DNA from 3 places in the Proteus sp. GOKU genome. Region 1 is predicted to be linked to each of the others. Evidence: predicted binding sites of a transcription regulator. Region 1 holds the regulator's gene; each other region holds the start of a gene.

The links. The regulator Fur, encoded in region 1, represses iron uptake genes when iron is present. The targets are predictions, from matches to a motif close to ATAATAATGAGAACNACTATCAA.
Region 2: a site for Fur is predicted at 1,471-1,493, ahead of EHE21_RS10260 (siderophore-interacting protein). Genes of this name have one in related genera too.
Region 3: a site for Fur is predicted at 1,140-1,162, ahead of sufA (Fe-S cluster assembly scaffold SufA). Genes of this name have one in related genera too.

Annotation. Positions count from the first base shown of each region.
Region 1 covers NZ_CP034105.1:1,162,737-1,165,021, reverse strand. Annotated here, with positions in the region: gene fldA (flavodoxin FldA) at 136-663, shown strand; gene fur (ferric iron uptake transcriptional regulator) at 853-1,299, shown strand; gene EHE21_RS05355 (DUF817 domain-containing protein) at 1,379-2,218, opposite strand.
Region 2 covers NZ_CP034105.1:2,200,636-2,202,920, reverse strand. Annotated here, with positions in the region: gene EHE21_RS10265 (molecular chaperone) at 1-480, shown strand, start outside; gene EHE21_RS10260 (siderophore-interacting protein) at 569-1,414, opposite strand; gene EHE21_RS10255 (DUF805 domain-containing protein) at 1,811-2,194, opposite strand.
Region 3 covers NZ_CP034105.1:1,737,539-1,739,823, reverse strand. Annotated here, with positions in the region: gene sufB (Fe-S cluster assembly protein SufB) at 1-708, opposite strand, end outside; gene sufA (Fe-S cluster assembly scaffold SufA) at 726-1,094, opposite strand; gene EHE21_RS08065 (hypothetical protein) at 1,511-2,131, opposite strand.

The DNA.
Region 1 (2,285 bases):
AAGTGTAGCTAGGTGACAAGTGAATGAGTCACTGGAAACATACAAGAAAGTATGTAACTTGTGAAAATATACGTAGTCAATAACGCTACAATTTGAAATATAACGAATTTAGAATAAAAGAGGTTATCTCACTTTATGGCAATCATAGGAATATTCTTCGGCAGTGATACTGGCAACACTGAAAATATTGCCAAAATGCTTCAAGAAAGACTGGGCGCTGATAATGCCGAAGTTCATGATATTGCAAAATCCAGTCAAGAAGACATCGAAGCGTTCGATATTCTGTTACTAGGTATTCCTACTTGGTATTATGGTGAAGCACAATGTGATTGGGATGACTTTTTCCCAACACTAGAAGATATTGATTTCAATGGTAAGCTTGTTGCACTATTTGGTTGTGGTGACCAAGAGGACTACGCAGAATATTTCTGTGATGCAATGGGTACTATCCGCGATATTATTGAGCCTCGTGGCGCAGTTATCGTAGGTCATTGGCCAACAGAAGGTTATCATTTCGAAGCCTCTAAAGGGCTTGCAGATGATAATCATTTTATCGGTCTTGCGATTGATGAAGATCGTCAACCAGAATTAACCGAAGAGCGTGTTGACGCTTGGGTTGCTCAAATCAAAGAAGAAATGAGCCTAGACGAAATTCTGGGATAAAATAAATACTCAATATTGAGAATGATAATTATTCAATGGTGTGCTAAGATAGTGTGATAGGTGGGGTGTTTATTTTTAAATATCATGCCTATAATCAATGAGGTTATTTATTCACCCGAGTATTAATGAATAAAACCTATTTGTGAGCACAAAAATTAAATTCACCATTAGCAACAGGATTAAATCCGCATGACCGACAATAATAAAGCGTTAAAAAATGCTGGGTTAAAAGTTACACTTCCTCGCTTAAAGATCTTGGAAGTGCTCCAGGATCCTGAGTGCCATCATGTCAGTGCTGAAGATCTCTACAAAAAACTCATCGATATCGGTGAAGAGATTGGTCTGGCAACAGTGTATCGCGTCTTAAACCAATTTGATGATGCTGGTATTGTTACCCGACATAATTTTGAAGGTGGTAAATCAGTATTTGAATTAACTCAACAACACCATCATGACCACTTAATTTGTCTTGATTGTGGTAAAGTTATCGAGTTTACAGACGATGCAATTGAATTACGCCAAAGAAACATCGCTGAACGTCATGGTATCAAGCTTTCCAATCATAGCCTTTACTTATATGGCCACTGCGCTGAAGGCAATTGCAAAGAAGATAGCCACGCACATGATGAGAAATAATTCATTCTGGATAATCTCTCAGTAAAAAAAAGGAACTGTTCACAGTTCCTTTTTTATTGCCTAAAATCCGAGGATAACTCTACTTAGCCACACTGATACTGTGCTTAATATGTTTTAAATGAACCACAATGGTAAATGTGACAATAACCAATAGTGACCAAGAGCCCCATTTGCCTGCATGTACAGCAGACCAAGCACCAATTTGGTTAGGATATTGCCAAACACCAAAAAATGTACCGAAATTCTCAGCAAGCCAAATAAAGAAACCTATTAGAACAAAAGCGAGTAATAAAGGCATTTTTCGCTCAGTATCATAAGGAGTAAAATAAACCACACTACGAGCATAAAGACCTAAAATAAAGGCAGTTAAATACCAGCGATAATCACCGATAAAGTGATGAGAAAAGAAATTAATATAGATAGCGAGAGCAACCAAAGTTGCCATCCAATAAGGTGGATAATGTTCAATTCGTACTTTTAAAAAACGCCATGCTTGAATTAAATAACTTCCTACCGCAGAGTACATAAACCCTGTAAACAAAGGGACTTCCCACAATTTTGTATAAGCAAAATCAGGGTATTTCCACGATCCAATTGCCGCTGATGTTTTAAATAATTCCATCACAAACCCAACAATGTGGAAAAAACAGATCGCTTTTAATTCATCCCATGTTTCTAGCTTTCCCCACACCATCCATAATTGAAAAGCGATAGCGAGAATAAGAAGCACGTCATAACGAGGTATACCAAAGATACCTTTACTTGGTGTTGCAAATAAAATAAAAAAGAAAAATCCGGCAAATAAACAAGAACGCGCCTCTTTTACACCAAAAAAAAGAAATTCAACAATAAATCGTTTTATACCTTTAAAGGGTTTCAATGGCGGTTCTAATAAAAAATCATCCAATCGCTTTAACATGCTTCTTCCTGAAAACTCGCATTATCGAACAGCATTCAATGCAGAATAATAAATAAGGTGAGATAAA
Region 2 (2,285 bases), 1.0 Mb from region 1:
ATTCCTCCTATAATGAAAGTTTCTTCTAATGGAGGAGCGCAATTAAGAATACAACAATTAGACAATAAGTTGCCTCAAGATAGAGAGTCTATTTTTTATCTTAATGTGCTTGATATTCCGCCTAAACCCAACAGTGGTGAAAATACAAACACGTTGCAATTAGCATTACAAACTCGTATTAAGCTTTTTTATCGCCCTAAACAACTCGAGTTAACAAGTAGCGCTATTTTTAACCAGATTGAGATTACAAAGGAACAGCAGAATTTAGAGATTAGTAATCCTTCAGCTTATTTTTTTACGATTTCCAAAATATATACACAAGAGAATAAAGAGCAATCTTTAATTCATACCACAATGATAGCGCCGTTTTCAAAACAGAAAATCGAATATAAAGGACGAGTTGATACCAATCAAGTCATTACCGTCATCTATATAGATGATGATGGAAATTATCAGCAAGATAAGAAGAATATACATTGATTACATTTTTATAATAAAAAAGGCTGCATATTATTGAAGTATTTAATATGCAGCCTGTACAGCCAACACTTGATCTTTACTTTATTACTTAGCTTATGTCTTCGTTATCCATAACATGATGACGTTCAGCGTGATAGCCTTCTTCGTCATAACCAAAACGCCAATAAGGAATGGCATAAATCAAACTACGATCGTAACCGTTATCACGGCGAATATGGCGTCTTAATGCACGAATAATTTTGTCCTCACCTGCGATCCAGAATGCTACATCTTCAGCGGGCAATTCCCATGACATAAATTCATTAATTAAGTTTTGAGTTTGTTCTTCAACTGAGCCAACCAACCAGATTATCTCTAAACCGCTAGGATGTTTAATTTCTTGGCGATGCGTTTCGTCTTCTACTCGTATAATGACTTTCCCTTGAACATTAGGCTGCATAGTTTCAATTAAAGCCATTAAAGCAGGTAATGAACTTGGATCGGCTGCCATATAGTAATGTGAAGCAGGTACTAATAAAGGATCAGGACCACCCGGATTAGTGATCCCAATATAGTCGCCTTGCTTAGCATTTAGCGCGAAATGAATGGCAGGGCCTGCATCATCATGTACGGCAAATTCAATATCTATCTCTTTTTGCTCAGGACGAATAGCACGAACACTATAAGTACGTACAATCGATCTTGGTTCACCTTCAGGCCATTTAGGGCCTTTTTCAGAAAAACCCGGTACGGTTGGTTTAACTTGGCCTTCTAAAGGTAAGAATATTTTTAAATGTGCACCCGCAGTATCTGCTGGGTAAGTATCTAAATCATCACTCGTAAAGGTGATACAGCGCATTCCCGGTGTAACATCAGTAATACGTTTTACTTGAACTAGGCGAGGAGGGGCTGGTTTATAAATATTTTTTTCTTGAGGTGTTTTTTGGTTACTCACGTTTTTTTACCTGACTCATTTAATTGTTTTATCGACGTAGATATTATCATTTTCAATTAATAATGATAGTCATTATCAACATTAATATTGATTTAGTAAAGGAATGCGTATTTTTTACTTATAGAGTGTGATTAGGTTCAAACTCACAATAAAGAAAAAACTTAAAGATCAACGCAATAAGCATGGTGTAATAACTTGATAGTATTAATTAGAAAAGCTAGAGGTAAATAAAAACACTAAAGTACAATGTAGGCGGGGGGGATGTATTGGCATTATTCTATTTAAAGAGAGGAACGATTTTAGATGGTTACAACAATGATAGGAAAATCAATTAATACAGTGAGCAAACTAAATAGTTATACACTCACTGTATTGTCATATTAATTCAGCAATAGATTAAGCTTTAGGATCTGGGCCGAATCTGTTGTCACCTTTAGTACCTTCAAGGCACATAAAGACAAAAACAATTAATCCACCAACAGCAGGAATAAATGCAAGTAAGAACATCCAACCTGATTTATCTTGGTCGTGGAAACGACGAATAGTTACAGCAAGGCTAGGTACGATAATCGCTAAAGAATAAATACCGATAATAATACCTACAATCGAACCTAATGAACTCGTTTCACCAGTGTTCATATCTATTGATGACATTAAAATAGCATATAGAACAGTAATAATAATGGTATTTACCAGAGTAAACATCCAATATTCTTTTCTGCGAGCACGGCCTGAAAAGTTAGCGTAATTATTTTTAATGACTTCCAAATACCAATTCATGACTTCATCCTTAATTTAGTAGCAACAATACGTAAGCCTAGTGTAAGTGATCTTTCTTAGCAATTAAGATAATTCTAAATTATCAAAATAT
Region 3 (2,285 bases), 570 kb from region 1:
TTGAGCCGCATTAATACGGAAATAAGTCGATAACTCCATTGGGCAACGAACCCCTTTGGGAATATAGACAAAGGTACCATCAGATGCGACCGCAGCATTCAGCGCAGCAAAGTAATTATCATGGCTTGAGACAACGGTGCCTAAATATTGGCGCACTAAATCAGGGTATTCTTGAATAGCCTCGCTAAATGAACAGAAAATAATGCCATGTTCAGCAAGCTCTTCACGATATGTTGTTGAAACAGAAACAGAGTCAAAAATGGCATCAACAGCAACAGCTTGCCCTTCTCTTACAGGCACTCCGAGTTGGTTAAAAGCATCTTCAACTTCTTTGGTTAAATAATCCTGTGCAGCTTGTTTATCGCTCGTAACAGCTTCATTTGTGCCACCAGCACAACTGCCGTTAGCACAACATGAACTACAAGATGGTGCTGAGTAATAGCTATAATCTTGATAATTAAGCGATGGATAATCTGCTTTTAGCCAATGTGGCTCTTCCATTTCTAACCAATGGCGATAAGCATCTAAACGAAATTCCAGCATCCACTCTGGTTCGTTTCTTTTTGCCGATATTGCACGTACAACCGCTTCATTTAATCCTTTTTCTAAGGTGTCGGTTGAGATATCGGTATAAAAACCTTCTTTATAGTGGTGATCGCTTAGCCATCCCTGAACTTCATCACCAATTTCAACATTGCTCTGAGACATAATCTGACTTCACTATGTTATACCCCGAAGCTCTCACCACATCCGCAGACGTTTTGAGCTTTAGGATTATTAAATTTAAACATTTGATTAAGTCCTTCACGAACATAATCAACAACCAACCCATCGATAAATGGCATTGCTTTTAATGAAACAAAGAGTTTTGCGCCATTATGTTCATAAACAAGATCATCATCATTTGGGGCAGTAGCGAGTTCAATAACATAACCATACCCTGTACAACCGGAGGGTTTGATACTTAAGGAAAGCCCTTGTTTTTCAGGGTTTTTCTCAACCAAATGGCAGATATGCTTTGCCGCATTATCCGTTAATACAATGCCTTGCCAAGCTGTGTCATTAAGAGAAAAAGTTTCAACGTTGTTTGTCATTTCTGACCTCATTTCGAAAGGAGATTGATATCTTTCCTGACACTAATGGTAATGATAACCCTTATCACTTCAACCATGTCTTTTGAAAGGATATTCCGTAAATGTGTATTTTTTGTTCTATTTTTGCACTCATTTTGTTAACAATACATGTTAACGCAATGTAATATAACACTTTTATATTTTTTCATTCTAAAAAATAAAACTTTTAATTTTTCTTATATTTCGCACAATACGCACATAAGTTGCAAAATAAATACACTTTATATGTTATCACTGAAATTTAGAGAAAAAAGCATAAAAATGTGCTTTTACATCTCGCTTATTGAGCCTATTCACATTCATTTTTATGCTTTGATGAGGAATAAGATAGCACCACTTATATGATGACCTCTTATTGGTTTGTGTGCTCTTTGATGTTATTTATTAATAGTGATGGTTTGAATATATTTGTTTGTACATTCAAGAATTTGACTGTTTTTTTGTTTGTCCGATTGGCTATTGAAGTTGCTAATCAGTTGCAATTGCCATACTCGATTCGTTTTAAGATCAGCCGCTAAAATACCTTCATAACTCACGTTCTCTTTTGCATATTTCCCTTCAAAAAAGACATGTCGACTTTCCACATTTGGAATAGTTAATGGTTTTATCGATGTAGATATTTCATTCATACCATCTATGATGGCGATATTATCTACAATACCTTGCGCTCCTGCATCTACATCGTAACTCATTGCATCGATCATTTTAAAATAAACCAGACGAACCTCTGTCAAATCACAAATGGGTTCTGATTTATAAACCATCATTTCCGTTGTGACATCCTGAATATTATCTGGTAATGATTTAAAATAATTTTCAGTATCTTCTCTGCTCATGGAAAACGAAGTGGGATAAGCCATATTAAAACCAGAAACAGTTTGTACCGAAATATTACTTATATCATTACTCGTTTCAGAGGTAGAATTATTATCGCACCCACTGATTAATAAACCTGCAATTAATAATACTGTGGTGTTAAATTTAGAAATAGTAAACATTATTGATCGTCTTATCTTTTATTATGAAGATAATGATTATCATTAAAAATAAAATCTAAATAAAGAAGTAATTCTATTTTCTCTCTCTATTTTTATTTTTTTGACATTATCTATAAACACAAAAAACGCACAAAGCGAGTATTTCACTCTGTGC